Regions from separate parts of the Paenibacillus sp. PK3_47 genome, predicted to be linked through region 4. Evidence: riboswitches for the same ligand, from Rfam matches in the RefSeq annotation. Region 4 holds a riboswitch; each other region holds the start of a gene.

Region 1 (7,860 bases), 3.3 Mb from region 4:
AGGTCCGGGCGGCAAATAGGTCTGCGGGCACGCTCCTCCATGTTAAACGCACACTTCATCCGTTATATACCCCTCCCCTTATCCATCTAACGGACCCAGCATCCGTTATTTGTAAGCAATCGCCCCGTTTCCACCGCTAACGGACTGTAGTTCCTTTATTCCGCCAAATGTCGGGTAAATTACAACCTTTGGGATGAAATAAAGGAACTGTGGTCCGTTAGGATTTCAAAACACGCCTCCAGCGCAAAATAACGGACCCGGGGTCCGTTAGGCTTCATAGTAAGTGCCACCTGTTCGGTTTGTAAGGCTTCCGCCCCTTCCCCCATCATGCGAAGCGCCCTTGTTTGTTGTCTAAGCTGAACACTAAGCGTATACAGGAATTTTTAGCATTAGCCTGCCAAGCAATCAGTACGTTCTGGTGCGCGCGGGACGATGGGTGGGTTGGAGCCGGCAATTGTTGACCTAGTGCCGTATGACATCAAAATCACGTAAATCAGGCTGTCGAGACTTTCCCGACAGCCTGATAAATCCCCTTAAACATACTACAGCCAATTACAGGCACGCCTACAGCAATGCGCGGCGCAGCTCTTCCCCTGATTTCGGGGAAAGATAACCCAGCGGAATGTCGAACACGGATTTAGCCCCGCTGGCCCCTTCCCGGCTCAAACGGATAGCTGCTCTTGCGTAAGCGATAAGTACGCTGGCGGTGAACTCAGGATTGCTGTCCAGCTTCAGGCCGAATTCGGCAATTTGCTTGCTGCCGCTGCCCGTGACAGCACTGCGGATGACAAAGCCGCCGTGCGGCATGCCGGAATGCTCTGCAGCCAGCTCCGCTTCCGAGATGAAGGTTACCGTGGTATCATAGTCGGCGAAATAGTCCGGCATGTTCACGATCGTGCTGCGGATTGCCTCCTGGTCTGCCCCCTCTTCTGCTACGACAAAGCAGTCACGGCGGTGTTTCTCGCGTGTTGTCAGCGAAGGCGTTTCTCCGGAGCGGATACGCTCAATCACTTCCTGTACCGGCACAGTGTACTGAACACCGGCTTTGACGCCCGGTACGCGGCGGATGGCATCGGAATGCCCCTGGCTGACTCCGGTTCCCCAGAAGGTATAGTCTACGCCTTCCGGCAGTACAGCCTGCATCAGCAGGCGGTTCATGGAGAACAAGCCCGGATCCCAGCCTGTGGAGATAACCCCGACCTTGCCGCCTTCGAGAGCTGCGGCATTTACTTTTTCATAAAATTCCGGGATTTTGGCGTGAGTATCGAAGCTGTCAACCGTATTGAAAAGCTTGACCAGCTCCGGTGTCTGCTCCGGCAGATCTGTTGCAGATCCTCCGCATAGGATCATTACATCGATCTGATCTATGTAGTCCGCAGCATCCGACAAACGTGCCGTCGGCACTCCGGTCACCTTAGCCAGCTCTTCCGGATCTCTGCGTGTAAAGACCGCTACCAGTTCCATATCGGGATTTTGCTTAATGGCCTGCTGTACGCCTCTTCCCAAATTGCCGTACCCTGCAATTCCTACTCTAATCGTGCTGCTCATGATGATCCTCCCCTGCCGGATTATTATTCCGGGTAATATAGTATTTTTAATTACATATATTCATTACATCATATGTCAACATTTTTCGCCAGTCTAATTATTCTATAAGTATTATTTTCCTCTTTATGCTTTTATTTTTTAGTATTTTCATATACGATAAAGGCTTGTAAGCCATCCTACTAACGACAACCCGGAGGAAACATTATGGCACGACATTTATTCCCCCGTCTGCAGGGCAACAGCCGCGGCTGCCTCGCATTCGAACCGTTTTTCCTGATCCCGTTCAGCATGTTCTCCACTTACGCCACCTTGTATATGTACGAGCTCGGCCTGACGGAAGTGAACATCGGCTGGGTCACCACCATCGGCCTGATCGTGCAGGTCTTCTCATCTTTAATCAGCGGATACTTGACGGACAGGCTGGGCCGCAAGCGGGCCATTTTATATTTCGACCTGCTGAGCTGGAGTCTGGCCACCATCCTGTGGGCCGTTTCACAGAACTTCTGGTTCTTTGTGGCAGCTGCGTTCATTAACGGGTTCCAGCGTGTACCGCATATCGCCTTCTACTGCCTGATTGTTGAAGATACGAAGCCTTCCGACCGTACCTATGTCTTTACGCTGCTTCAGATCATCAGCGTGATCGGCGGCTTGTTCGCACCGCTTGGCGGGCTGCTTGTTGCCCATTACGGAATGGTAAGCGGCATGCGTATTATGTACGTGCTGGCCTTTGTCATGATGACCTTCCAGTTCGTCGGCCGTCACCTGACCACCCGTGAGACAGAAGCCGGCATACAGAAGCGCAAGGAAACCCGCGGTCTCGGACTCAAGCAGATTATGACCGAATACGGCGGCGCTTTCCGCGAGCTTTGGGGAGACAGCACCCTGCTGCTGATCTTCGCAGTCTACATTCTGTTCAATTTCCAGGCTACCCTGAAGACGACTTACCTGTCGCTCTATCTGGCTGATTACCTGCATATGGATAACGGCATCCTGTCATTGTTCCCTGCGGTGTCCTCAGTGATTATGCTGATTACGCTGTGGCTGATTATGCCGAAAATCCCGGAGAAAAGCGCCAACCGTTCCATGATGGCCGGGTTCGCCCTTTCCGCCCTTTCCAATGTCATGCTGGTGCTGTATCCTTCTTCTAATCTGGTCTGGATCGGGCTCAGCACCATTCTGGCAGCAGTCGGGTTAATGATCAGCTCGCCATACCTGGAAGCTGCTGTACAGAATGCAATTGATGATGATAAAAGAGCGAAGGTATTCTCCGTGCTGTCCGTACTCATTCTGCTCTTTACCGCACCTGCCGGCATTATCGGCGGCTGGGCATACAAGCTGGATCCGCGGATTCCGCTTTGGCTGGTTACAGGAGCTTTTGTCCTCTCGTATGTACTGCTTCAGATGTACCGCAAGAGAGAACGCGCAGCACATTAATTTTTGCATCATCATACTTGAACAGAAGGCCCGCGCCGGATGCGGGCTTTTTTTGTATTCCATGCTGGTAATAAATTGTTCCCGTTTTTCGCCAAGTAATACGAAGCAGCAGGAGGAGCACCCAAATCTACTTTATAAGAGGGGTTAATCCTGAAGTTTACCGGACCCAGGCCCTGCACAAAATGAGAGACACCATTTCCCAGTTCCGTGAGCTTGCAGAGCATAGAGAACAGCAGATTCTGCTCTTGAAAAAAGACTGCCGCTCCAAATCCCCGCATAACCCGGATTCCCCCGGAACCTGCTGAGGTAATAAGCAGTAAAGGGGGAATTGATATGTTCAGACGTTTGTCCATTCTGATTGCCGCGGCGCTGCTCTTCCTTCTTCTGTATATCCCTGCTGCTCACCGGACCTCTGCTGCGGGCTTCACCGCCTCCTGGCCTTACAAGGCTGCACTTCTAAATTCCAGCCAGACCGTTGTGGTTACTGCACGAACCGCAAAGTCACAAACAGGGCTGTTAACTTTATATGAAAAGCGTGACGGTAAATGGTCCCCGGCTCTGGCCGGCATTCCCGTAACTTTGGGCCGCGGAGGTACCGGTAAAATCAGAGAAGGAGACGGGCGGACGCCTTCCGGTGTGTATCCGCTGGGTCCGGCGTTCGGAACCGGTGATGCACCGGGGAATCTCAAGCTTGAATATACGAAAACAACCAGTAAGGATTTCTGGATTGATGATCCTGCTTCAGAACAGTATAACCAGTGGGTAACCTATGACGGTCATCCGGGCCTGCGCTGGTCTTCCTATGAGCGTCTTCAGCACCCGCTTTACAAATATGCTGTGGTCATAGGATACAACACTGCTCCGGTAGTGTCCGGGAAAGGCAGCGCGATCTTTCTGCATATCTGGAAGGGCGCAAACCAGCCGACAGCAGGCTGCATTGCCATGTCCGAGAGCAATCTGCTTAAGCTGATGGCCCTGCTCGATCCCGCGAAGTCACCGTCCATTGCCATCGGATTGGCGGACTGAAAAGACCCTGTGCCGGCCGGCACAGGGTCTGATTAATTGTATAGATGCTGCTTCTTAACTCAGCAGAAATCGGATTACAGCTTCCACAGGGTGGCACAGCTGGTAATCCCCGCTCCGACAGACCACAGTACGAACAGGTCCCCTGGAACCAGGGTGCCGTCTTTAATGGCATGATGAAGCGTGATGAACGGGCTGCTGGTCCCTGTGTAGCCATAGATATCGCCAATGTACGGGAATTTAGTAATGTCTTCCTGCAAATTGCCGGCAATATCTTTGATGACACTGAGATTCAGCTGGCTGAGAATATAGTGGGTGATGTCACTTTTCTGCAGTCCATGCTCCTGCAGCAGCATTTCAATATTCGTTACCGCTGTCGGGAATGCCACATTGACGTTATATTCCGGATGAAGATAAATTTTCTTCTCCTCAAGCGTCATATGCTCGCCGTAAATCTGTGTCATCCCGCCTGCAGGAAACTGCATATCCTCGGCTCTTTGCGTATTGGTGTAGTATGCGGAATCAATCAGACCGGCGTCTGTGTCCTCTACACGCTCCAACAAGACCGCGCAGGCCGCATCTCCGCAGAGACCTTTTGACGCCAAGTCCCCTTCTTTATAAAACCTGGCAATTTGTTCCGATCCTACAATAAGCGCGTATTTCACTTTGCGGTTCGTAATCATAGAACGGGCCGCCTGGTCAGCAGCGACAACCATCCCTACACAGTTTGCATTGCTGTCATACACAATACAATTTTCTTTACCCTTTAAAGCCTGGTGAACAAAAGCAGCATCCGTCGGTGCGCTGAAGTCATGAGTGCCTGAGGAGAATACAATCATATCCAGATCTTCTCCGGCAAGCCCGGTTTTTTTAAGTAATGCTTTTGCCGCTTCTATTCCCATAAAGAGCGTGCTTTCTTCATAGCTCTCTGCATAATAACGATCCTTGCGTCCAAAATACTCCCAAATCCCGATAAGCTTCCCTGCTGCTTCCCCCGCCTGGACAGCCAATTCTTCATTGCTGACCTTCGTTGCCGGATGGTACACTTCAGTACTTACTATTCTCACATTAGCCAAGTTTGACCACCCTTTGCCAGTAGATTTGTAATGTATTTCATTGAAAAGAATTTGATCTCCCGTTAACGCTTAACCCTTCACAATCGCCCAAGCTTCATCAACGGTATCTACAAAGTGTCCTGCAAATCCGGCTTTGGGAGCTACTCTCTGCAGCTGGGATTTGGCAACAACCTTTTGCGGATTGACGAGCACACAATGCTTAAACGCGTTGTACAAAACGTAGCAGCGTTCAAGTACAGGCAGGATTTCAGCTTTGAATGGCGCCATATCACTGCAATCGATGATTAGGGACATATCTTTAAGCGGCAATGACGGCATATTATTCTCGAAAATATCTACTTCTTTGATGGTTTCATCCAAATCGGCAAAACCGTGGAGGCTGATAAAAATAGTGTTGGATTCCGGATACATCTTAGTTTCTGCGATCATCTTGTATTGACACTCCTCTGATTGTTTTGATTCTAAGCTGAGAGATTCATGAGCTCAGCAATGAAATTCATGACATAGCTTAGTTAATATCGACATTTCTTGCCTCTTTTTTGATATTTTCAGACAAATAATCATAAATTTTTCAACATTTTGCAGAACTCTGCTTCCATTTATGTATATTGTCCCGGCAAAACCCTCCTCAACATGTCTACTAATCTACTATTGTTGTATTTAGACAACAAAAAACCAAACTATATGAGTATCCCCGCTGTCATGCCGCTTTGAAGCGGTTTAGACCGGTAGCTTTGCGTCTTCCGCCTTTCGGCGGAGTTGCCTTTGTTCATCAGCTGGCGCTTCAGAATAAAACATATTTTGGTATTTATTATCTATGTGAATTTATATTTCGACAGCAGCAGTCATATTTCCTTCTTTTTCTTCGCAATATCTGAATATTTTGAATATTTAAAATAACAGCAGTTAAGGCTGTAAAAAATACGGTCCTTAACTGCTGCTTTGGTTGTTATATGTAACTTTAAGACTGCATTCCATCTTCGATCCGCTTCATAAACTCTTCAACCGCGCTGTAGCCAAGCTGCTTAAGATACCAGTTGTTGGCCGCCGCCTCAATGAGGCCGGCAACGTCACGGCCCGGCTGAAGCTGGATTTCCATATGCGGAATCTGGACACCGAGATATTCGGTGAACTGGGGAACGACCTCCAGCTCATTGTTCAGCGCATTCTCCCGCCATGGGGCCAGCTCAATATCGAGCACGATCCGCGTTTCATCCTGGAAAGCCCTGCGTCCGTATTGTCTGACGACATTGATCAGGCCGACACTGCGCAGTGCCAGGAATTCGCGGGTGGTCTCGTTATGGGTACCGAGCAGTGTAGCCGGCCCCAGCTTTTTTAGTACCACTATATCGTCTGCCACAAACCGGTGGCCTCTTCTGATGAGCGTATGTGCAGTTTCGCTTTTGCCGATTCCGGATTTGCCCCTGAGCAGAATACCTATACCGGATACATTCACACATACACCATGAATAGACATTTCCGGCGCAAGTGTTTTGACCAGATAACTGTCCAGCTTGGCAATGAACTCAGTGGTTGTGTCTGTTGTCCGCAGCAGCGGAATCCCTTCCTGATCACAGAACAGTGTCAAATAAGGGATCTCCTGCTGGCCTGAGGTCACTATAAAACACGGCGGATGATATTTGACGATGTTCCCGATATGCAGCTTGCGGTCTTCCACACTAAGCGTCAATAAATAGTTAATTTCCTTACGGCCGAGCACCTGTACCCGCTCCATAGGAAAAAAATCAAAATATCCGACAAACTCCAGCCCCGGTCTGTGCGTGCGCGGACGGGTAACTGGACGGTCCATCCGGCTGGCTCCCGCCAGCACTTCAAGCTGAAATTTCTCCGTTAGACTTTGTACAGTAACCGACTTCATGTTGTTTCCCTCCTGCAAAAAGATAGTAACGTTTAGTTTAAACTTCTAAAAAACTTGAAAAATTTTCATACTAATTATATATTAAAATCAATATATAAGACTTCAGACCCATGTAGAATATCACTTCCATAATAGCAAGAAGGTGCGGCCCGGTGGCTTTGGAGTCATGGATTGATCTCATCATGTGCTTTATTTTGTTTCTATTATTCATATACATATTTGCTACCGTAACCATTACAAAATTGCATAAAGTCTATTTGCTCTTTCATTTTTCCATGATGGTATGGCCCTACTGCCAGTTCGCCATCAAAACCGTAGATGACCCTGTCTATCAGCTGTTTTATGTAAAGCTTGCCTTTGTGGATGCTTCGCTGCTGACCACCGGCTGGATCTTCTTCACAATCCTGCTGTCAGGCCAGTCGCAGTTTTTGAACCGGAAAATATTAATGCTGCTGTTCGTGCCGGCCTTTCTCTCCTCTTTGGGTGTAGTGCTGAATCCGAACGGCTGGTTCGTGCAGCCGGTTAACGGCGGATATGCCGAAAGAACTTATGGCCCGGTATTCTGGGTGAATATGCTGATTCTTATCATTCATGCCATCGTTTCATTCTATATTATTTACGTTGCGCTTGTCTCCGGGCAGGCCGGACGGATCAAAAATCAGATCATGAACATGCTCAAAGGGATCATAGCAGTCACTGTGTTCCTGATGCTTGATGTCTTTCTCAATGTGGTGCTGGACGATTTCCTGCCTGTTATTCCGGGCTTTACCTCGCTGGGCATTGTAGTATCAGCCATTTTCTTTATTGTTACCATTCACCAGGATAAAGTGTTTGATATTGTCACCATTGCCCATCAGGATATCATAGATACGATGGAATATGGAGTCCTGGTGCTCGATG
Region 2 (7,860 bases), 1.9 Mb from region 4:
GATTTATCCTCGCGTATCCCGAAGTCACTACTGTAATTCCCGGTGTGCGAAACAGTACCCAGCTTCATGAAAATATATCCGCCTCACACAGCGAAATGCCGCAGGAGCATGTGCAAAGACTTCAGGAGCTGTGGGAGAAAAAGATTAAGCATCAGAACCTGGGTTGGTAGATGTTCTAGCCTGAACCGGCCTCCCCGCTGTCTGGTCCCACCGCCATGGAACGTGGTGACCCTGCAGATGCAGCCCGCCAAACCACTGATCGATGCCCTGTTCTGTGATCCGGTCTGCGGCTCCTGCAAGCACCTGCTCCCCTAGTGTGGTGAGTGACATGCGGCGGTGGAGGAAATCAGTTGTTTTCCGGAAATCCGTTAGCTCTGCTGCTCCGTCGATGGTCACCAGTGGCTGGCTGCCCTGAACCAAAGCATACAGATACGTGAAATACTCAAGATCGCCCATCCCCAGCACATGCAGCCTATCCGTTACCACGCGGAACAGCTCTATCGGTGTATTTACTCCCTGCCGGAGAGCCTCCATTGTAGTTTGCTCCACGATTCCCAGCCCATTGTAAACCGAAGGCAGACGTGACAGGTGAGCCCTAAAAGCATCATAGGCAAAAGGCAGCGCAGAAGCGGCCAGTTCAGTCCTGTGTTCTTCCAGACATTCAGCCAGCTGCAAGGGACTTGAGGCGGCATACGCCTGCCACAGAATACTGCCCAGCTCCAGTTCTTTCTTTCCAATACTGCGCCATGTCCCGGACAGTGTTTGAAGCTGCTCGGCTGTAAGCTGGCCCAGACCGTGGAACAGCTCAATCCCCGGAAATTCACCGATACACAGCAGACTGAGCCTGGTACTTCCGGGCTTTTGACTATTGAACCAATGCAGCAGGTAAGCCAGCATACTCTGGTCGAACAAATCATGCTCAAACCACAGCACGACCTCGTCATAACGGCCGAAACCCTGCAGCTTCTCTTCCTGCTGTTCACAGCCCGCTGTGTATTCTTTTGCCGGAATGCCCAGGGTCTGTTCAAGAGCTCCTGCACGAATTCCCCGTTCTCTCTCGCTTGATAGATTCACAAATACCGGCCCTGCCGGATAGATCTCCCTCCACACCAGTACATCTCCCTGCACAACACCCTGCCTCAGCTTATCTCCTACCACATCACCGTTTACAATATGCAGCATTTTGTTTCCTCCTTCATATAAAAGGTTGAACATGGCGGCCACGTCAATGACGGGAAGAGCGCCTTTCAGCTTGCGCCGGGCGTCGAACAGCCTCTTTTTGAGCACCGTGACCGGGGTACCGAGCGCACCGGATATCTCCTGAAGCGAGTAACCGTAGAAATAAAACAGCTGTACCGGCACCCTCAGCTTGACAGGCAGACCCTCTACTAATTCCCGCAAATGCTGCGCCCCCTCCCTGCGCTCGGCCATTTCTTCCATGCTCATAGCGCTATGGGGAAGGGTAACAGCTTCATTTAAGGACAGCAGCGCATGACGTTTGCGCCGGAGCACACGCTGGCACTGTCTGACCACAATTGTTTTGAACCAACCCGGGAATGCTGCCGCCTCCCTAAGCTTGGCCAGATTCATATAAGCCTCAATAAAAGCCTCCTGAACCGCATCCTCTGCCAATTGGATATTATTCAGCTTGTCATACGCCACAGCAAATGCCATTCCGCGGTAGTGCCGCATGATTTCCCCGAACGCTTCTGAGTTCCCCTGTCCTGCAACTTCAATGATCCGAATATCCATTCCGGGCCTCTTTTCACATGTTCTTAACTATAAGTGCCGGGTTGGGGCGGAAAGGTTACCTGATTAAATCTAATAAGCTCAAAACAAGCAAATTCCTTAAGTCTATAGTACAGGCCTTCCTTCAGCAGGAACAAAGTATATAGCATCAAACAGAAAGGAGCTGAATGTCAAATGGCTAAAACAATTCTGGACTATAATGCGAGCGTAGTAACACCTATTACAAATGGGGTAAACCTTCCGGTTCCAATCTCGCCCGCAGGCAGAGAAATCGCAGCAGTAGCAGTATATATTGATCCTGCCGATCCGGCACACTATCCGAATAAAGTAGAATTAAAAGCTACCATTGGTGTGGATATCCCCGTTCTCGGCGAATTCCCCAACATCCTGATCCGCATCTGGCGTGCCGGAAGTGAAATTTTCTATGCCCTCGCAGAATATGAAGAAGAATTTAATGATGATGGTATCATCAGCCTGCACATGGTGGATATCAACGTACCGGCAGGCGTACAGAACTACCAGCTGATTGTCGAAAATCAGGATGCAGACTCGCAAGTGGTTGTCGTCGGTCCGGTTATTTTCAGCGCGCTTGCTATCGGGGGTTAACGTCTGTTTGGGCAGCGTAGTGAAATTGCAAGTCATATTATAAATAGTAATTGGTGAAGATGATCCCCTCTCACGGATGGCGGGAAAAGCTCGTGTTGATAGAGTTCCTGCTATTGGCGGGAGGGGATTAACAATTCCGCATGATCACCTGCGGCGTGACTCATACCTAAATAGTAAATAAAATCTGTTGTCTTCTTACCCGCAAAAAAACGTGCACCAGACTAATCGTTTACAGCGATCAAGTCCGGTACACGTCTTCTTCAAACAAACTACCGTATACTAATGCAGCTCACAAGGCAGCCGCTTATATTTTAAACTTCCCGATCATAGCTCTCAGATCCTCTGCTGCGCTGGCGAGTGAAGAAGCGGCTGCGTTCACTTCCTGCATGGAAGCCAGTTGCTCTTCCGAAGCGGAAGCAATTTCGTTGATGTTAGCGGCAGAAATCCGGGAAATGCTCTCGACCTCATCGATCGATGCACTTACCTGCTCTACCCCGGCTGACATTTGCTCGCCGATGGCGGATACGTCCTGGATTTCTGAGCTTACCTGTTCAATGGATCCGATAATGGTATCAAACGTCCGGGCAGTTTCCTTAACGAGCTGCATGCCTTCCGATACTTCCCGGGTACCCGCATCCATCATTCCAACCACTTGGCTGGTTGCGTTCTGGATATGTGTAATCAGCTCCGAGATTTGCTCTGCCGACACTCTCGATTGCTCAGCCAGCTTCCTTACCTCGTCGGCGACAACGGCAAAGCCCCGGCCATGCTCACCGGCACGCGCGGATTCAATCGCTGCATTCAGTGCCAGCAGATTTGTCTGCTGCGCAATCCCTGTAATGACGCTGATAATGTCACCAATTTGCTGGGAGTGTGCATTCAGTTCCTTAATTACAGCATGAGTCTGGTTATTCGAGTTATAGATAGAATCCATCTGGCCGGTAACTTTGGCAAGATACTGGCTTCCTTCCATAGCCTGTTTTGCCGTATCCGATGCAGAATCTGCAATCCGCGATGTCGTGTCCGCAACTCTCTGCACACCGGTCGCCATCTCCCGGACAGCGTTTGCGCTCTCGGCAGTATTTTTCCCCTGAACTTCAGTTCCTGTTGCAACCTCCTGAATGGAGGCTACCACCTGTTCTGTAACCGTGTTGGTCTCAACAGCACCTGCCATCAGCTCCTCAGCAGAAGAAGCTACATGTTCTGCCGTTAAGCTGGCTTGACTGATTAAATCTCTCAGGTTACCGGCCATCTGGTTGAAGGATGCTGCCAGTTCACCGATTTCATCCTTATTTTTCACATGAATATCTTCTACGGCAAGGTTCCCTGCGGCAATTTCCTTTGCAGCCTTGGCAACAGCTTTAACCGGATTGGAGATGATTAAGCTGATCACAACCGCGACGACAAGGCCAAAAATTATAGCCGATATACTAATCAGAAGAATGAAATTGGTAGTTCTGTTGGTTTGCTGTGACAGGTTACCACTGGTGTCAATCATATTCTGCTCCTGAAGAACTACCGAATCCTCCCCCAGCTGTGCGATTCTCTCCGTAAGGGGGATTTCTTCACTTTGCATAACGTACACATACCCTTGTGCATTCCCCTGACCTTTATAATTGATCATCTTCTGGGCTGTAGAGTTGTAATCTACTTCAGCTGATATGAGTTCCTCAGCCAAAGCTCTTGCGTCAGGCAGCAGGCCCAGATTTAAAAATTCTTTAGCACTCTTATCAAACAATTCCCTTTCCTGATTGAATTTGTCCAGGTGCCTGTCTTCTCCGGAAACCAGATAAGCACGGACAGCCAGCTGCTCGTCCCTTGCAGAGTCAATCATATCATTAATAAGGGAAATTCTTTGAAGCCGGTCTTCAATTACCTCGGAATAATTGCTGTCTACCGTCCGGAATTGAATAAATGTAACCAAGGTAACAAATGCAAGCAAGATAAGTACTACTGAAAATCCTCCTAAAAGCTTCTTCTTCACAGTTAAATTCATTGTTGCAGCTCCCCTGATGTATTATGTAAACAAATGACAAAAAACCCCAATATAAACAAAGGGGTCCCTGCTTGCAACTGGCTGGCATGGTTCCTGAGAACTTTAGCCCCTACAGCTTTGCGTCACCACTTTTCAGTGGTTTTGCCCCTAAAAATATATTCAATTTAGTACTTTTATCCTATTTCGATATTATAGAGTAATAACAAGCATTATTTCAAGCTAAGAAAAGAATAAATGTATAAAATCATCAGGAAGTATGTCCAATCTACCGTTGCCGTTCTCCAATATATTAATGTATACCCTTGAAATGGAGTGATGCTGAATGGCAACAATTATCAGTTATGGTTCACAGGCTAAAATCCCGCTGGATCCGTTTGCTGTTGTTACATCGATCGCGGGAATTCCTGGAGCTGGAGCAAGTCTGGCTACTGCGCAAGTAGATATCAGCCCGGCTAATCCTGCCTCTTTCTCCAGCAGAGTTGAGTTAAATGGTAGTTTCAGTATTAATGCACCTGCTAACAGCTCGTTTTTTGTAATCATCCGCCGTGCCGGAGTCGACATTTATAGATCCTTTTTTAACTTTCCTACAACTACTGATATTCAGATTAACGTTCTGTGGGTTGATGGTCCTTATCTTGGAGTCCATAACTATGAATTGATCATTGAAAATAGCAGCGCCTCGACTTTAAATCTCTTTGGACCCGTAGCATTCACTGCAACTGCTATTGGAGGAGAGGGCGTCATTTAAGGATTTTTGCAGGAACGGATTCAGCCGGATAATATAAGCTTCGTATAAAAACATGGACAGTTGAATCGTTCTGATTCAGCTGTCTTTTAATATAGGCATGTATCAAGGCCTCAACTCCCGCACAGTTTAGCGGAGTTTTCCCGCCTCTAGCAGACGGAAATAGTCGTTTGTTCACCGGTTTGTTGACTTTTCAAAGATTCTTAATCCTATTCAAAATAACTGATTTACTATTACATATAGGTGAGATAATATGGAACTTGTTTCCTGCCAAATAGAAGATTTTCACATCAGAGACAGCTGGAAAGAAAGGCATGCTGCAAAAGCATTCGTTAAGGAACATACATAACTCAGGGGGAACGATCGATGGGCAGGAAGTTAAATGGATTATGGACAGGAATACTCGGAATCAGCATGCTTTTGGGTTCAGCCGGGACAGCGGCGGCTCAGGCAACAAGTACTAAGGATTACGAAGGGCACTGGGCACAAAAAACCATTCAGAGCTGGCTGGACAGCGGAATGCTAAAAGGTTTTGAGGACGGCTCGGTGAAACCCAATCAATCAATAACCAGAGCAGAATTCTTTACCCTGGTTAACCGCTCCTTTCATTTCACAGAAACGGCTGCACTGAACTTCTCGGATGTACCACCCGCAAGCTGGGCATACAGTGAGATTTCAAAAGCAGCAGCTGCCGGCTATATCCAGGGCTATAACAACGAAATACGGCCCAATGCCCCGATTAACCGTCAGGAAGCGGCAGTAGTTATCTCTAAGCTGCTGAAGCTGGATCCCGGAAGTTTTGAAGTTTTAAAAATGTTCAGCGATGCCGGACAAATTGCCTCATGGAGTAAAGGAAGCGTGGCCGCAGCTGTAAATGCAGGAATACTCAAAGGATATCCGAACGGCACTTTTGCACCCGTGCAGGCTTTAACCCGTGCAGAGTCCCTGTCACTCATCGATGCATCCTCGGCATTAAAAGCAGGCGGCGCTGCAGAAGAAACTCCACAATCTGCAGCAACACCGGCTGCCAGCACGGCACCGGCACCTTCGCCTACAGCGACAACCGCTGCGGTGGGTGGTGGCGGAACAGGCGGTGGCGGCGGTGGTACAGGCGGCGGGAGCGCAGCAGATCCTGCACCGGCGGCAACACCGACACCAGCAGCAACGCCTGCACCCTTAGCTATTCCTTTTGTAGATGGAGTCAGAATTGGTGTCAATGAAGAGATTTTTATGGCTAACTCGGTTAATTTGAATATAGATCTTACACTGGTACCGGATGAGACCGCTGCACAGTTCGATCATTTTAATCAATACCTTACGAATGGTTCAATTCCCGTTGAGCAGTTATTAAGCGGGGATTTTCGTTATGAGCCTTTTGGTTTTACTTCCAGAGTCTTAAACTATCCAATATATGAGTTTGAATTAGAGGGAATTACGGACCCGTATATTACACAGGTCTTTTATAATGCCAATAACCAGCCGGTAGGCTATTACAAACAGAAGATCGACGGGAAGCTTATCAGGTCCACCAAGTCAGCGCAATTTGCTGAAATAACTGAAGGTGTGACTGCCTCCAAAGTATCGGTTGGGGAAGATGTATATTATGTCCAGTTCGATGTTACAGAGGTCTTTGGACAACCAGGAAACCAGGCGTATTATTACTCGGTAAATACTTACGAAACGGATACAACTGATAACCCGGCTTATATTGATCAGGTCTTAACCAGTCAGGATTATTTATATAGTCAAGATGATCAACGCAGTGTGTATCTTGAGTTCGGACTGGAGCGGACCTATTACATCGTTTTTTATGACCGTAATCTTCAGGCGGTAAGTTACTATGCAGGAGATTGGGCCGGAATCGGACAAAAGGCTGTTGATTCAGCAATATCCCGGATCCATTCATTGCCGGATGTCTCTGCCTTAACCCTTGCTGATGAAGATGCCGTAGCTGGTGCTTTGCGAAAATTCGATGCTCTGTCTGATGAGCAAAAATTAAACGTCAGCATAGAAGACCAGGAAAAACTACACGCTGCAGTGGCTGCAATCGGGAGTCTGCGTCCGCTGGGGAGTCTGGGTTATCCCTATTTCAATAACATCCTGCCGGCGGATGACAAATATTTTTTGAACAGCTCCACTTTTAAGATTGATGCACAGAATATGCCAGGGTTGTTGAGGTATACATCAGACAAATTCAGCTATTCGACCAGTAACAGACCGCTGGATCCCTCACAGTTGAAAGAGCTGGATAACGAGTACAAGTACAATCTTAACGATGCAGTAAATGTCTTTTATCTGCAATCTCAACCGGATGAGTATCTTAATGTGATTTTGTATGATAAACAGGGGGATATTACAGCTTATTATAGTGAGCCGCTGAATTTGCCCGTTGTTAAGGCTGTGTGGGAAAGTCCAATTTTACAAATTACAGATGGTATTGATATCAGGAAAAGTGAAACCGAAAATTCCGTTGAAATTGATGTCAGCAAATTTTTAAAACAGAATTCACAGCAGGCTGCCTACTACACTGTCGCTTCACAATTTACTGGAGAGCTTTATGAGGTTAAACCGGAAACATGGCTGAATTTCAATAATGTTTCGTATCTGTACAGTACCAAATATTTTACAGAGATTGAATACAGCTACTTGCCTGATCAACAGTATTTAATTATTTTTTATGATAATAATTTGAAGGTGCTGGGCTATTATCAGGGAAAGGCTACATATACAGAGCAACAGCTTTTGGATCAGGCTCGGATACTGT
Region 3 (7,860 bases), 980 kb from region 4:
GACCTGCTGGCAACTAAAGTCAAGGGTTGCGCTCGTTGCGGGACTTAACCCAACATCTCACGACACGAGCTGACGACAACCATGCACCACCTGTCTCCTCTGTCCCGAAGGCCGCCTCTATCTCTAGAGGATTCAGAGGGATGTCAAGACCTGGTAAGGTTCTTCGCGTTGCTTCGAATTAAACCACATACTCCACTGCTTGTGCGGGTCCCCGTCAATTCCTTTGAGTTTCAGTCTTGCGACCGTACTCCCCAGGCGGAGTGCTTACTGTGTTAACTTCGGCACCAAGGGTATCGAAACCCCTAACACCTAGCACTCATCGTTTACGGCGTGGACTACCAGGGTATCTAATCCTGTTTGCTCCCCACGCTTTCGCGCCTCAGCGTCAGTTACAGCCCAGAAAGTCGCCTTCGCCACTGGTGTTCCTCCACATCTCTACGCATTTCACCGCTACACGTGGAATTCCACTTTCCTCTTCTGTACTCAAGCGATCCAGTTTCCAGTGCGACCCCAGGTTGAGCCCAAGGTTTAAACACCAGACTTAAATCGCCGCCTGCGCGCGCTTTACGCCCAATAATTCCGGACAACGCTTGCCCCCTACGTATTACCGCGGCTGCTGGCACGTAGTTAGCCGGGGCTTTCTTCTCAGGTACCGTCACTCCGATAGCAGTTACTCTACCGGACGTTCTTCCCTGGCAACAGAGCTTTACGATCCGAAAACCTTCATCACTCACGCGGCGTTGCTCCGTCAGGCTTTCGCCCATTGCGGAAGATTCCCTACTGCTGCCTCCCGTAGGAGTCTGGGCCGTGTCTCAGTCCCAGTGTGGCCGTTCACCCTCTCAGGTCGGCTACGCATCGTCGCCTTGGTGAGCCGTTACCTCACCAACTAGCTAATGCGCCGCAGGCCCATCCCGTAGTGACAGATTGCTCCGTCTTTCATTCTTCTTTCAGGAGAAAAAAGAAATTATCCGGTATTAGCTACCGTTTCCGGTAGTTATCCCAGGCTATGGGGCAGGTTGCCTACGTGTTACTCACCCGTCCGCCGCTAAATTAATTTGAAAGCAAGCTTTCAAATTAACTCCGCTCGACTTGCATGTATTAGGCACGCCGCCAGCGTTCGTCCTGAGCCAGGATCAAACTCTCCAATTAGTATTGAAAAGAGCGATAGCTCATTTTGAAACATCTGACGAGAATTTGCATTCTCATTTTTGGATCTCACCGAAGTGATTTCCAGGTACTCACTCGTTGTTCAGTTTTCAAAGATCAAGCTCGTTGTCACTGTCGATTACATCGTCAGCAGCAACTCTTATAATATATCACGTTTGTTTTAGAAACGCAAGCTTTTTTTGAAACGAATTTTTCAGTTCATTTCGTATTCAGCTGCACGCCTTTAACAACGCTTAGTTATAATACCCCATCTTACGACAAAAAAGCAACCCTAAATCAAAAAAAGATGAACTGCTTAATATTTAAGCAGTTCATCCCGCTATTCAAACTATATAAAAGGCTACCCTTAGTATACTTTAGCAGCTGCATATTTGCTTGCCACTTTGACAAGACCAGCATCCTTATTGTTCTTACCCAGACCAGCATCAACAGTAGTGTCTACAGTAATCCATTTGCCATTAAGAAAGACTTCATTCCATGCATGGTACTCAGCAACATAACTTGTCTTGCCCATGACCAGCTTGGTTGGAATTCCTTCGCTGCGCAGCATTGTAGCAAACAGGGATGCATAATCGTAGCAAATTCCTTTTTGGGTAGTCAGTGTGTTGTTGTTGTTCGGAATATAGTCGGCAGGTACATTAGCGGCCAGTTTATAGTCGTATTTCACATTAGAAACGATATAGTTATAGATTGCTTTTACCTTAGCTTCATCAGTTGTCTTGCCTTGTGTAAGCTGTTTTGCTTTGAGGACTGCCGCATCGGAAGCGTTCCATTTCACATTCTGTACCGAACTCAAGTATACGGAGTTGGCATTGCTGAGACTAAGATTCACGGATTCGCTGGAGATCACTTTGTATTTGTTGCCTGTTGTATTCTCAAGTACGGAGATCTTGTAAGTCCCATTACCTTGTTGAAGCGGGAACGTCTCGGTAGGCTTGGAGGCATACAGGTTGTAAGTGTAGCTCTTGTCACCCTTGCTGATCATGACCTTGATACGCTTGTCCTTAGGAACATCATAAGAAACTGCCACTACGCCTTGATTTAATTTCGATGTATTTAACCAGCCGGAATCAACACTTGCTGCCTGAGCTGTATTAACCTGAACGGAAGTCACCACAACAAATAAAGTTAACAGCATAAAATAAATCTTTTTCAACTGATAAAACTCCTTTCGGTAGCTGGCTGCCATCCTTACGGGAAGGCCCTTTAGCTTTGCGTCCCTGTCTTTCGACAGGTTTGCCGTTATCGTATAAGCTTTATCTGTCCAGGAAATCTATTGAAAGATTAATAGATTCTGCCTTAGAACAAACAAAAAAAGCCTCTTCATTCGGTAGCTGGCTGCCATCCTTACGGGAAGGCCCTGTAGCTTTGCGTCCCTACCTTTCGATAGGTTTGCCGTTATCGTGTTTAGCTTTTATAGTTATATACTAGCATATATATTTCTATTATCAATACCCGAATCCATAGATTTACCATTTTTTTATTAAAATTTTAACGTTTTTCATAGGTTTGTCATATTTGCTCAATTTTTATGATAATTTGGCATGGATGATCAGGCGGTGTGTAGGATCCACCAGCGGATCGCATGTAATCAGGGTAAGAATTTTGTCTTGGTTATTCCCGTCCAGCACAGAGATATCAGTAGGCTCTACAATAGAAATATCATATACCTCGTACTGGTAGTCCGCACCTGCCGTCTTCACCGAAATCATATCCCCAATCGCAACCTCATCCAGCCTGTTGAACAGCCTTCCGGCGGTTCGTGATCTGTGGGCGGCTATTGCCGCATTGCCAATCTCCCCGAGCGGCGCTGTTTCTGTCATATGCGCGGCAGCATGCTTCATATTGGCCTTCGTGGCCCCTTCCAGCACAGGCAGCTTCAGATCAATTTTATCAATTGCAATAATTGCAGTGACCTTCCCTCCGACCTGAACCTCTGGCTCGGCCTGCTTAACCGGCTGTACTTCCTCTTCAGAGGCCGATTCTTCCGCAAGCAGTTGAGTGACCTCCGCATACCTTTTTGTAAGCTCAGGCTCGGGTGTAGTGGAAGGCGCGGGTTCACTGTAGGCCATTTCCGCTTCTTTCAGCAGTTTTTCCTGCTGTCTGTCGTTATACCACTCATTTGCTGTAGGATAAAGAATAAGCAGAATCCCCGCAAGAATGATCAAATACGAAAACTTGCGCAAGACAATCACCTCCTGTCAGTTATAGAAGCTGCAGCTCCTGCCGCTCTCACCTATACCTTTAGAATACCCATTTACGGCTGCCAAAAAAATTAATGATCACAGTGACGAACGTAACCAGCACTTTTGCCGCGAGCACCTGAATGCCAAAGCTGTCCGTAAGCACATGAATAAGCAGTACCGAGATGCCCAGCACAATAAGATTCAGTATGATAAACCTGATCAGCTGCATCCGGTCAAAGCCTGCTGTGTTCCCCTTGTTACGATCCCGGAACGTCACCTTCTTGTTCCATATGAAGCTGTTGGCTGTCCCGGCGCTGTAGGAAATGATCTGTGCGGGTGTATTAAACATACCTAATGAATGCAATAGTGTGAATACCGCAAAATCCACAAGCGTGTTCAGCAGGCCTACGGCATTGAATTTCAGAAACTGGATAACATCCGAGCGGAGCTTATGATCTTTCATATTCACTGCCTCTCCGCTGTATGCTCTCCGGCTCCCCTTCACGGTACCCTCTGGTTTCACGGACAATATAGAGCGGTCTGTCTTTCGATTCATCATAAATCCGTCCGATATACTCCCCGATGACGCCGAGCAGCATCAGCACGATTCCGTTAAACAGCAGATTGACACCTACTATAGAAGTCCAGCCTGGGACGGTCCAGGAGGTGAACAGCTTTTGGAACACTACAAAGAACAAATATAAGAAGCTGGAGAAGGAGAGGAAAAAGCCCACATAAGTGGCAATCTTCAATGGCTTATGCGAAAAGGAAGTGATGCCGTCGAGCGCAAAGCGGATCATTTTTTTTAGCGGATATTTGGTCTCCCCGGCAAAACGCTCCTCCCGTACATATTCCACCATCGTCTGCTTAAAGCCAACCCAGCTCACCAGACCTCTGACATAACGGTTCTTCTCTTTAAGCCCGCGCAGCACCGCGCAGACTTTCTGGTCAATCAGCCGGAAGTCTCCCGTATCTGTAGGAATTTCCACACTGGTCATACTGCTCAGCAGGCGGTAAAACAGCTTGGCGGTAACTTTTTTGAATATAGTCTCCCCGTGCCGCTTCAGCCGTTTGCCGTAAACGACGTCGTAGCCTTCTTTCCATTTGGCGATCATTTGCAGAATCACTTCCGGAGGATCCTGAAGATCGGCATCAATCACGACGACCGCATCGCCTTCAGCATAATCCATTCCGGCCGTAATCGCGATCTGATGCCCGAAGTTGCGGGAGAAATCAATCAGCTTGACCTGCCCGTCCCGGCTGCTGATATCACGCATAATCTCCGCGGTACGGTCCCGGCTTCCGTCATTGACAAAAACCAGCTCGTAGGCGTCACCGCACCGGTCCATCACTTCCTTGAGACGCTGATACGTATGCTGAATGACTTCCTCCTCATTGAACATCGGGACAACTACACTATATCTGGCTTTCACCCTTGTTCCCCCTAAAAGTTTTGTTTAGCATGGACTGCCCGGTCCCCTAGAACACCCAGGAAGGGAACCAGCGCAGCACTACATTTACATATTCTCTATCTACCACCATACCGGAAAGCACAGGATAGAACATTACAAACAGCAGCAGCGCTATTCCAACATAAGCATAACGGATATACGCAGCTCTAGGGAACTTGCTGTCAATGAGCTTCATGATATAGACAATAGAAAGAATCATGAACGGAACCATCGCAAAGTAATGGTAAAGGAACGTTTCCCGCGGCACAAGCATCCAGGGCACATACTGCGAGAAAAAGCCGATCCAGATCATGTACTGGCTCTTGTCTTTACGCTTCAAAGTGATCCATACCGTTGCCAGCATGGCCAGGATTCCCGTCCACCAGATCAGCGGATTGCCGATGGTGACAATACTGCTGACTTTGCCTTCCGGCAGGCCTTCCCCGCCGCTGAAGAACCAGACCGGACGTTTCATGAACGGCCATTCCCACCATGACGAGGCGAACGGGTGAGTGGCCACAAGCTGGCTGTGATAGTTGTACATGTTCTTCTGGGCATCAATCAGCCCTTTAACCGTGTAGCCTTCCGCCGTAACGTTCAGTACAGGAATGAAGGACAGGGCATAGACAATAACCGGTATGATGACAAAAAATCCGACGCAGCTTGCAAGCGTAATGACAGTGTTCTTCCAGAAGGAAGTTCCCGCCGTCCTGCAGGCGGCTTTCAGCTCCTGGTCGCCAAGCCTGCCTTCCTCAAGCACACGCCCTGCCGCTTTGTATTCCCTGTACCGGTCAACCAGCGACAATGCCAGCATGATAGCCAGCCCTGCTCCGCCATACAGCACGATCCATTTGGAGGCAACGCCGATGCCGAAGAACAGGCCGGACCAGAACAGCGGCACCAGTGTCTTCCGCAGCGGAACACGGTAGAAATTCATCGTGAAATACCGCTGCATGAAATAGAACATTAACATAATGAAGAATACGCCGTACACATCAATAGTAGATATACGCGTCTGGGTAAAGTGCATAAAGTCCAGAGCGAACAGTCCGGCTGCGAGCGCGGCGTACACCGTCTTTTTGAAGAGCCTCAGTCCCATAATATAGATCAGCGGCAGCATTGCAATCCCGAACAGAGTGCCGATAATACGCCAGCCGAACGGGTTCACCCCGAACAATTCCATTCCCACAGCAATCAGCAGCTTGCCCAGCGGCGGATGGGTATTCTCATAAGGCACAATTCCATGTGTATATTCGTAAGCTGTCCGTGCATGGTAAATTTCATCAAAATAGGTGCTGTTCATAAAGCCCGAATATTCCGGAATAATGGACTGTTCGTCAAACAGGTTGGCCGGGGTCCCTCTTTTGGCGGCTGCCGCAGCATCCGGAGTAACACCTGCAACCGGAAGCGGCGTTCTTCCGCCGCCCTGCTCATAGAAGGCCATCTCGTTCAGGGTAAAACCCGGAGAATCCACCGTAAGCTTCACATATCTTGCCGCTACGTTCAGCGGCTGGCTTTTCCAGATGAATACATTGCCGACTTCCTCATTCACATCCAGCGCACTGCTCCAATTATCCGGCGTCTGGCTGAATTCCAGCTTAAATTTCCCGGTGCCGACACCCCCGAATATATTCACCCGCTCCAGCTGCCTGCTCTGTCCAAGATCAACATAAAAGCTTTCCCCGCCGGCTGCAGGTTCCCATAACGTCTCAGGCGCTTTGCCCGAACCGAGATTAAAGAGCGACAAAGCTCCGTACACGGCGGTAATGGCGAGCATCCAGATCCAGTCTTTACGCTGCAGCCTGAATCTCGGTTCCTTGGTCTCAAGCGGACGCAGCTCTTCAGCGAGCAGCATATCCGCTTGAAGTTTCTCTGCCGGCGTTGGCGGCGGGAGGAGCAGCTTTCTATCTCTACGGATATACACAGCGTATCCGGTATACAGCATATAGAACAACAAAGCAAGATTGGCAATCGAGGTGACCAGAACGATCCCGTCAGAAGGCGGATTGCCGCCGGCATTCAGATGGGCCAGTGTATATCCTACATTGATGTACTGAGTCAGCGTAAACCCGAGAAACAGGGTCAGGAACCTGCGGTCCCGGCTTTCAATATAAGCAAAGATAGCAAGAATCAGCACAGGGAACATGTACCGTTCATGCATTTTGGTCCCCAGCACGAACATAATGACAATCAGCACCATGCCGATAAAATAAGATTTGGACAGGTCCTTGCGGTCTTTGCCGAAAGAATAGTAGGCCGCTGCAGCAACCGCAGCCAGGATAACGATATACCCCCAAATCCGGTACGGGATGCCAAGCCAGGTCATATCAAGCGATGACCACATCGGATCAGTCAGCGCATACAGATTAAAGGCATTAACCGTAGAGTACGGATAAGAAGACAGCGTGGCTTTGTACAGATCGATAAGTCCCATCAGCCCGCCGTTATTCCAGAAATACGGAGCTGCCAGCAGCAGGAAGATTCCTAGTCCGTACAGTGCGCCGACCGCAAGCTGCTTCCAGGCCCGGTGATGATAAAAGGCAAACAGCAGCACAGGCGTGAAAATCAGTGCCTGCGGCTTAACCAGCGTAGCCAAGGCAAAAAATACGGCTGCACGGACAAAGGCTTTATCCACTGCTCCGGCAATGCTGAGCAGCAGGAACATCACAAAGAAGGAATCCGCCTGTCCCCAGGCTGCGGAATCCATCAGGACCGCCGGATTGAACAGGAACAGCAGCATCAGGCCGATTGCCGGGCCCGCCCCAAGCTTCTTGCGCCCTATCCGGTAGATCAGATAACCAAGCACCAGATCGGACAAAATGGCCGGCAGCTTGAACAGCAGCATTTCGGCACCTGAGCCGTGTGCAAATCCGAACAGCCCCTTTATAGAGCTGAGCAGATACAATATGTACAGGTAACCAGGCGGATAATCGGCAAAATAACCTTCCTCGTAAAACTTGCCCGGCCCCAGATCGGTAAGCCTTTGCCCCCAGGCAATAAAGGTGTTCATATCATTCTGGTATCCCTGGGCGGTAAGGCCAATCCAAATCCGCAAT
Region 4 (7,860 bases):
GATGATGTCAATGATCTGCCGATCTCCTACAACATTGCCTGGTATGAACAAAAGGCGGTTATTGTCCTGCTGGCCCTCTTGTACCTGGGTGTGAAGAATATCCATCTTGGACCTACGCTCCCTGCTTTCCTCTCGCCGAATGTGGCGAAGGTGCTGGTCGACAACTTCGGAATCGGCGGCATCACTACCGTGCAGGAAGATATGGAACGGTTCATGGCCGTTGTATAAAAAATGAATGCTGAATAAATATAGCCGAAGGGAACCTCCGTGCACAGTGCGGAGGTTCCCTTCGGCTTATATGGCGTTACAGGTTACGGCAGCCGGTAGAAAGCGAACGGCTCTCCTCTGCGGAAGGCGGAGCTTGCCTCATTCAGCTTGTCCAGAACGGCTGCATCCGGCTGGATCTCTGCGCTGTGCAGATTGTGCTGCAGCTGCTCTGCGCTAGTAGCGCCTACAATTACCGTAGATACTGCAGGTCTGCCCATCAGCCAGGCCAGGGACAATGCCGCAGGCGATACCCCGGCCTCTTCGGCGATGGTGCTGACCGAACGGCCGAGCTCCAGTGCTTCAGGCGTCAGGAACCGGCGGAAGTTCGGGTCAGTATCTGCCCGCGAACCGGCAGGCGCAGCGTCTTCCCCCGAATATTTCCCGGTAAGAATGCCTCCGGCGAGCGGGAAGTAAGGGATCAATCCGATGCCCTGATCCAGACAGAGCGGAACCAGCTCGGTTTCCGGTGTGCGGTCAGCCAGGGAGTAGCTGCATTGAATGGAGGTGTATTTCACCAGGCTACGGGCCTCACTGATGCCCAGTGCCTTCATCAGCTCCCAGGCGGCGTAATTGGACGCCCCGATGTAGCGGACTTTGCCGGAGGATACCATATCATCAAGGGCCCGCAGGGTCTCGTCCAGCGGGGTATAGGGATCAAAGGTATGAATCTGGTACAGGTCAACATAGTCGGTCTTCAGCCGGCGCAGGCTGCCCTCCAGCTCCAGCATCAAATGATGGCGGGAAGAGCCGCTTCCGTTGGGGCCATCATGTCTGGGGAGGCCGGCTTTGGTTGCCAGAACAGCGTCCTGGCGTCTGCCTTCCAGACCGGTGCCGATGATCCGCTCCGATTCCGTGCCGGCGTAAATATTGGCGGTATCAATAAAATTAATGCCCTGATCCAGTGCGGCATGCAGAATGTTAACCGAGGTCTGCCCGTCCGCTCTTTTACCGAAAGAGTTGGTTCCAAGGCCCAGGGCCGATACCTGCAGACCGCTGCTGCCCAAACGGTTATATTTCATGATGATCACTCCTCATATTGAAATGTGTATCCGGTTCAAGCACAGATGTCTCCGCTCCGGAGAACAGCTCTACAGCTGTTTCTATAAAAAGCCGGACGGCGATTGAGGCCTCCTCCAGGGAATGGACGGCAATTTCGATATCCCTGTAAGCATCAGGGGAGAGTTCGCGGATGATGACATTCTGCGGCGGAGACAATAATGACAGCTGGGACATGACGCCTACAGCCAGTCCTTCCCTGATCATGTTCAGCGCGGTAATGTAGCTGTTCACCTCATACTTTACATTCAGTCTGCTGCCGCCTCTGCGGAACAGATCGATTACCGGGGGCTCATAGCCGGCTCTGCAGATCAGCATCGGCTCATCCTCCAGATCCTTAACACGGATCACCGGCCGGTCGCAGAGTGCATGGCCGGAGGGAAGCACAGCATACAGCTTCTCTCTGAAGAACGGAATGGAAGCGAACTCCTCATGCGGCGGAATAATCAGGCCGACATCGATAAATCTTGTCTCCAGCCACTCTTTTACCTCCGCTACCGAGCCTTCATGCAGACTGATTTCAATGTCCGGATATCTGGCTGTAATAGAGCGGATGATTTTCGGTACAAAATGTGCTGAAGCCACCGGGAAAGCCCCGATCCGGATCAGGCCTTTACCCAGCCCCTTTTCCGCTGAAATTTCCTGCTCCACCTTGTCGAAGCCGCGGAGAATTTCTCTGAATATTACGAGAATCCGCTTGCCGATATCGGTAAGCGTCAGCCCGCTGCGCCGGTCGCGGACCAGCAGCTTCACATCCAGCTCGCTTTCAAGTGCTGAAATGGCCCGGCTGACCGCAGGCTGGGTCATATTGAGCTCCACACCTGCTTTGGTGAAGCTGCCGCTCTCGGCAATTTTGACGAACAGTCGAATCTGATTGTTATTCATAACGAATTTGATATGCCCCTCATGATTATAATTCATTTCAATTATGACTAAGAGTATTGTATCATTTGGATTGAAAATAGAACAAGAGGTGAAGAGATGCAGCAGCGGAAGCAAACTATAGCTTTACTTATATTTCTGGTGATTGTCTGGGGGATCAACTGGCCGCTGTCCAAGATTGCACTGGCCTATGCTCCGCCCCTGCTGTTTGCGGGCATCCGCACAGTGATTGCCGGAGTGATACTTATCTTGACCGCTCTGCCGAAGCTTAAGGAGCTTCAATTCAGAAAGCTGTGGCCGACCTATCTGGTCTCGGCTATGCTCAGCATTGTCTTTTATTATGGCTTTCAGACGGTTGGTTTACAGTATGTGCCTTCGGGACTGTTCTCGGCCATTGTATTCCTGCAGCCTGTGCTGCTTGGTATTTTTGCCTGGATCTGGCTTGGGGAGAGCATGTACGGCTTCAAGCTGTTTGGTCTGCTGCTCGGATTCCTCGGCGTAGCCTTGCTAAGCATCGGCGGATTTACGGGAAGTATCTCTGCCGCAGGTGTTCTGCTTGCGCTGGCCAGCGCGTTCAGCTGGGCGCTGGGAACCATTTATATTAAGCGCAATGCGCTGCGGGTAGATATGCTGTGGATGACGGCGATGCAGATTATGATCGGCGGTGTCATTCTGCTGGCAGCGGGATCGGCCACGGAGAGCTGGTCGGCAATTACCTGGAACAGCGCTTTTATAATGAACACATTATTCATTGCCGTGTTCGTTATTGCACTGGGCTGGATGGTATATTTCAAACTGATCAATGAGGGGGAGGCCGGCAAGGTGGGTTCATTCACCTTTCTGATTCCGCTGATTTCTATCGGTTCAAGTGTAGTGCTTCTCGGTGAGCATATTACCTTAAACCTCGTGATCGGCATGCTGCTGATCGTCAGCAGTATCATACTGGTTAATGTAAGACTCGGCCGTGCCGCAAGGCAGGCCCATAGCTAGAACGGGATATATAGAAAAGGAGCCTTGCCAATGCGGCAGGCTCCTTTTCTATAGGCATCCTTGCTGTACAGCTATGTAAGCTGCAGCAAGCCGTAATTGCAGGATGGTTACTTCTGCAGACCGTGGCTCGTGCAGATCATATCTTTGAGTGTCTCATCAATTCTTGTCATGTATCCGCCGGAGATTAATTCACTGCTGCAGATTTGTTCAGCCCTGATCTCTCCGCCTGTCTGAATCACGCTGCCTTCTGCAGCAGTGATGTGGATCCGGGTATGCATCTCCTGCATCACAGCCACAGATTCATAAGCTTCGTCTAACAGCTTCATAAAAGCAGCCAGTACGGCATCCGTTATATAGTCGGTAAATTGGCCCGGATGGAGAAAGACCTCAAGCATACGCAGCAGCTGGCCGTAATCCCGCGGATAACCGGGACCCAGGCTGTTTAGCAGATTGTAGAGTTCACGAAGCTCACCGGGCAGATGCTCATATTTGCTTTCGAGAAGAAGCATGATAACGAGTCCGTACTTTACGCTCTGCTGGCGGGACTCTACGTTTGCGGCCAGCTGTACGGCGGCTGTACTCAATCTGGCGGTTTCCTCCATCAGCCGCTTGGTTATGATGCACAGGCGGTTATGCTTCGCCCCATAGTATCCGGAATACAGCTTACAGCCTGAAATATTCCCGCAGGCTACAATGCTGCCTGTCGCAGAAATAGTAGCATTGCTGGCATTGCCGTACAAATAGACATTGCCCAAAGCCTCGATTACTGCACCTTCGTCAAGATCGCAACCCACAATGATATCCCCCGGGAACGTAATTGCAGCCGCTGCAGGTTCAGACTTTACTGACACCATATAACTGTCCGGGAAATCAATGGTTGTATGCAGAGGGTCCTTTCCCGTTATCCGGGGCCTGCCGGAGCGCAGTGCCATAATTCCGCCGTCAGGGAGCATTACCATACCTTCCTTGAGAGTCAGCAGCATATCCCGGGGAACAGGAGCAGGCATAATACCGCCGTATACATCAAAGCCGGGAATTCCGTCCTGAGGAGGCAGCTTGCGGGCGAATATCTCCCCTTCGCTGACTACGGGTATTTCCTTGACCATCAGCCTGTCCCCAAAGCTGCCGCCCGGATTGAATCCGGTACCATAAACGGCCGGGTGCAGGATCTCCATACAGGCATTTTTTCCGGGTACGGGCGCTTTGCCTGCGGCGATACAAACCGGAAGATAGGTTGGGCTGCTCAGTTCGCTATAAAGCGCAGGAATGTTGAGGCTGCGGATGATACTGCCCTGCTCAAAGCCGGCAATAATCTGGTCAACAGTAAGCCTGGACAGCAGCCGCCCGAGATCAGGTTCTGCGCGGAGCGTGACACGGTCACCCGCAGGGCAATCCACCAGCTTCCAGGCGTATTTCTCGACACGATAGAGTGTGAAATAGGCGTTTAGCCTGTCGTCGGATACAGTAATCTGATATTGCGGTTTTTCGCTGATTTCCCATGATATATGGTCTGTGGAAGTGACTTCTGCCGGTTCACTGAGCGCCTTGCGGTTCAGCTTCAGGATGACCGGGTGGACTGCAGAGATGACCGCCGGCTTACCGCCGGGAAGAGGGGGAGTGATAAAAATCTGGTCGCTCTGGACAATAATAATTCCGTTTTTGTTCCCGCCGGTTCCGCCAGTATCCGGCGCATGATCAAAAGATGGAAGGGGCTGCCTCGCATTGCCGGCCGGTATGGTTGAATAATGCCCATCTCCGGACTGCTTGAGAGTATGCTGGGTCATGCTTGTAACCTCGCTTTTCGTATAATCAACGGCATCTGTACAGAAAAGAGCATCCTGGACCATGATAGGCGATATAGAGCACTACCCGTCCTCTTTAGACTCTATTTGGCAGCATGGCGACCATAAATGCGTCAGGTGCATTCTTAGGTCCATTGCTTTGCGTCCTGCCCTTTCGGGGAGTTTGCCTTTAAGAAACAAATCAATGAATATACATTCAGCAAGGGCCAGTTGTCTGTCGACCTGAATCGACAAAAATACTTCGTCACTGACATCTAGGACATAATAACTCTATAAACAAATTTAATTCTAGTACTTAAGAATCTGATTTTCAACAATAATAATTACATTTGACTATGAAAACCTCCCCGCAAAGTGGGGCTTTGCTCCGATGCGTATCCGGGTATCTTCCGGAACCCCAAATATATACTTTCTGATACGTTAAAAAAGAAGCCTCCCCTACAGTACTCTTGGGGAAGCTTCTTGTCTGGGATACAAAGACTATAATTTTGAAGAAACGCCCATGCCGGTTTTTCTTCTGAGCCGGAAAGAGGCGCGGGCCGGCTTAGCGCTAACCTTCTGCCCTGCGGCAGAAACAGCTGTGTAATCCGCCTGCTCGATTTCCTCCAGCACCCGGTTGAGGCGGGAGAAAACTGCCCCGAGATCACGGAGCGCAGTCAGGCTGCACTGCTCCTGCAGTTCGGAGAACCAGGCCAGCTGCAGATCACGGGTCCGGCGCAGCAGTTCCGGCAGCGAGCGTCCGCATTCGGCCTCCGACAGGGTCCTGGTGGCATAGAGGGCGATACACTCTGAGGTTGCGGAGGCTACCTCTCTCATCCAATCCGCTGCGGCATAATGCGCAGGCAGCAGGGCCAGCTCTTCTCCAATTTCTTTTACATAGGTATGAATCTTCTGCAGATGTGCTGTTGCCTGTGTCATTCCGCCCAGCTTGTTGCGGCAGGAGTAATGCGACAAAGTAAACTGCAGCTCCTTCTGCCGCTGGTCGCTTTGGGCCAGCAGCTTGCCGGAGCGGGCCAGCATGCCTGCAGCCTGCGCCGTATCGCGGCTTCCTGAGGTCAGGCTGGTTAAAGCATCCGCCAGCAGCAGGCTTCCTTCGAGTGCCAAGCCTTTTACCTTGACGAAGCCTTTGGGCGGAACGATAATCATATTTATGACCAGGGCAATCACCACGCCGATAAAAGTCTCGGCCACCCGGAATTCGATATAATGCTCCTGGTAGAAGGTGAGCGCCAGAACTGAGGTTACTCCAACCTGCGAAACGGCCTGGATGTTGATCCGGCAGGCAGTTGCTATTCCAATGCCGATCAGCAGCATGAGCAGAATGGACAGTGCGCCTACATCGAAGAAATGGCCCACAATCAGGCTGACAATTCCGCCGAGCACAATGCCTAGCAGACGGTAGATTCCTTTTTCAAGCGATGCTTTAACTGTGCCCTGGATGATAAGAATCGCTGCAAGCGGTGCAAAGTAAAAATATCCGTCATTATAAAGACTGTGCACGGCAAGCCAGGATAGAGAAGCAGCGAGCGTAATCCGTATCATATAAAGGGAAATTCCAAATTTCTCAAGCCGGTCCTGCAGACCCTCGTTCATTATATTCATCTTCTTTCAGGATAATCAGAAAATTTAAATGATTTTCAGCCGTTTTCATTATAGCACTGCTAAAGCGCCCGGGAGCGGGACAGTTTTTACGAACTTGTTAAGTTTCTGTGCTTATTTTCACAAAGTAGGCTATCGCAAATAAAGGATTAATCCTTTATTCTATATAATAGAAGTGTCGAAAGAGAGGAGGAAATGTCGCTTATCTGCGCTGGGCATGCCAATGACGATTGTCTCCCGCCGGAAGCGGGTAAAATAGGTTGTACTACATATGTAAGGGAGGTTGTTAGCTATAGCTACTCCGGAAGGCACTATTATATCTTTTGATGGGGTTACCAAACAATACGATGATGAAGAGGCCGTGTTAAAAGGTGTCAGCTTTGAAATCGAACGCGGCAAATTCTATACACTGCTGGGACCCTCGGGCTGCGGAAAGACGACCATTCTCCGTCTGATCGCCGGATTCGCCGAGCCGACTGCAGGATCCATTTATCTGAACGGCAAAATTATCAACCACATTCCCGCCAACGAGCGGCAGGTCAATACGGTATTTCAGGATTATGCGCTGTTTCCGCACCTGAACGTATTCGAGAATGTGGCTTTCGGACTGCGCATTAAGAAGCTTAAGAAGGATGTTATTAAGCAAAAGGTGCAGGAAGCGCTGCGCTTCGTCAACCTTGCCGGCTATGACCAGCGTGCCATCAATGAAATGTCCGGAGGACAACGGCAGCGTGTGGCCATTGCCCGCGCCATCGTCAACGAGCCGCAGGTGCTGCTGCTGGACGAGCCCCTGTCCGCACTTGACCTGAAGCTGCGTACCGAGATGCAGTACATTCTGCGCGAGATGCAGCAGCGGCTGGGCATCACTTTTATCTTCGTTACCCATGACCAGGAAGAGGCACTGGCGATGTCAGACTGGATCTTTGTCATGAACAAAGGGAAGATTGAGCAGAGCGGCACGCCGAACGATATATACGATGAGCCGATCAACAGATTCGTTGCCGACTTTATCGGAGAATCGAATATTGTGCCGGGCGTGATGATTGAGGACTACCTGGTGGAATTTAACGGCCACCGGTTTGAATGTGTCGATGCCGGACTCAGACCTAATGAGTCGGTTGAGATTGTTATCCGCCCCGAGGATCTGGAGATTGCTTCGCTTGAGCAGGGCAAGCTGAAGGTGCGGGTCGACTCCCAGCTGTTCCGCGGAGTACACTATGAGATCAGCTGCTACGACGATTCCGGCCATGAATGGCTGGTGCAC

What was found. Region 4 has a riboswitch for cyclic di-GMP ahead of C2I18_RS10935 (flagellar assembly protein A). Riboswitches for the same ligand answer to the same signal wherever they lie in the genome.
Region 1: another riboswitch for cyclic di-GMP. It lies ahead of C2I18_RS24845 (hypothetical protein); the one in region 4 lies ahead of C2I18_RS10935 (flagellar assembly protein A).
Region 2: another riboswitch for cyclic di-GMP. It lies ahead of C2I18_RS02355 (methyl-accepting chemotaxis protein); the one in region 4 lies ahead of C2I18_RS10935 (flagellar assembly protein A).
Region 3: another riboswitch for cyclic di-GMP. It lies ahead of C2I18_RS15265 (transglutaminase-like domain-containing protein); the one in region 4 lies ahead of C2I18_RS10935 (flagellar assembly protein A).

The regions. Positions count from the first base shown of each region.
Region 1 covers NZ_CP026029.1:5,707,904-5,715,763, reverse strand. Annotated here, with positions in the region: gene C2I18_RS24865 (diaminopimelate dehydrogenase) at 565-1,548, opposite strand; gene C2I18_RS24860 (MFS transporter) at 1,753-2,982, shown strand; gene C2I18_RS24855 (L,D-transpeptidase family protein) at 3,316-4,008, shown strand; gene C2I18_RS24850 (ketoacyl-ACP synthase III) at 4,083-5,072, opposite strand; gene C2I18_RS24845 (hypothetical protein) at 5,151-5,510, opposite strand; cyclic di-GMP riboswitch class I at 5,766-5,855, opposite strand; gene hprK (HPr(Ser) kinase/phosphatase) at 6,043-6,960, opposite strand; gene C2I18_RS24835 (histidine kinase N-terminal 7TM domain-containing diguanylate cyclase) at 7,143-7,860, shown strand, end outside.
Region 2 covers NZ_CP026029.1:487,701-495,560, forward strand. Annotated here, with positions in the region: gene C2I18_RS02340 (aldo/keto reductase) at 1-170, shown strand, start outside; gene C2I18_RS02345 (sigma-70 family RNA polymerase sigma factor) at 145-1,752, opposite strand; gene C2I18_RS02350 (hypothetical protein) at 1,924-2,355, shown strand; gene C2I18_RS02355 (methyl-accepting chemotaxis protein) at 2,660-4,297, opposite strand; cyclic di-GMP riboswitch class I at 4,421-4,507, opposite strand; gene C2I18_RS02360 (hypothetical protein) at 4,674-5,099, shown strand; partial or broken gene C2I18_RS29770 (S-layer homology domain-containing protein) at 5,616-5,795, shown strand; gene C2I18_RS02365 (S-layer homology domain-containing protein) at 5,910-7,860, shown strand, end outside.
Region 3 covers NZ_CP026029.1:3,413,183-3,421,042, reverse strand. Annotated here, with positions in the region: rRNA gene C2I18_RS15270 (16S ribosomal RNA) at 1-1,149, opposite strand, end outside; gene C2I18_RS15265 (transglutaminase-like domain-containing protein) at 1,514-2,323, opposite strand; cyclic di-GMP riboswitch class I at 2,338-2,418, opposite strand; cyclic di-GMP riboswitch class I at 2,494-2,574, opposite strand; gene C2I18_RS15260 (class D sortase) at 2,697-3,362, opposite strand; gene C2I18_RS15255 (GtrA family protein) at 3,412-3,816, opposite strand; gene C2I18_RS15250 (glycosyltransferase family 2 protein) at 3,803-4,756, opposite strand; gene C2I18_RS15245 (glycosyltransferase family 39 protein) at 4,833-7,860, opposite strand, start outside.
Region 4 covers NZ_CP026029.1:2,435,634-2,443,493, reverse strand. Annotated here, with positions in the region: gene hcp (hydroxylamine reductase) at 1-228, shown strand, start outside; gene C2I18_RS10950 (aldo/keto reductase) at 312-1,286, opposite strand; gene C2I18_RS10945 (LysR family transcriptional regulator) at 1,276-2,208, opposite strand; gene C2I18_RS10940 (DMT family transporter) at 2,305-3,195, shown strand; gene C2I18_RS10935 (flagellar assembly protein A) at 3,303-4,979, opposite strand; cyclic di-GMP riboswitch class I at 5,084-5,175, opposite strand; gene C2I18_RS10930 (FUSC family protein) at 5,478-6,599, opposite strand; gene C2I18_RS10925 (ABC transporter ATP-binding protein) at 6,880-7,860, shown strand, end outside.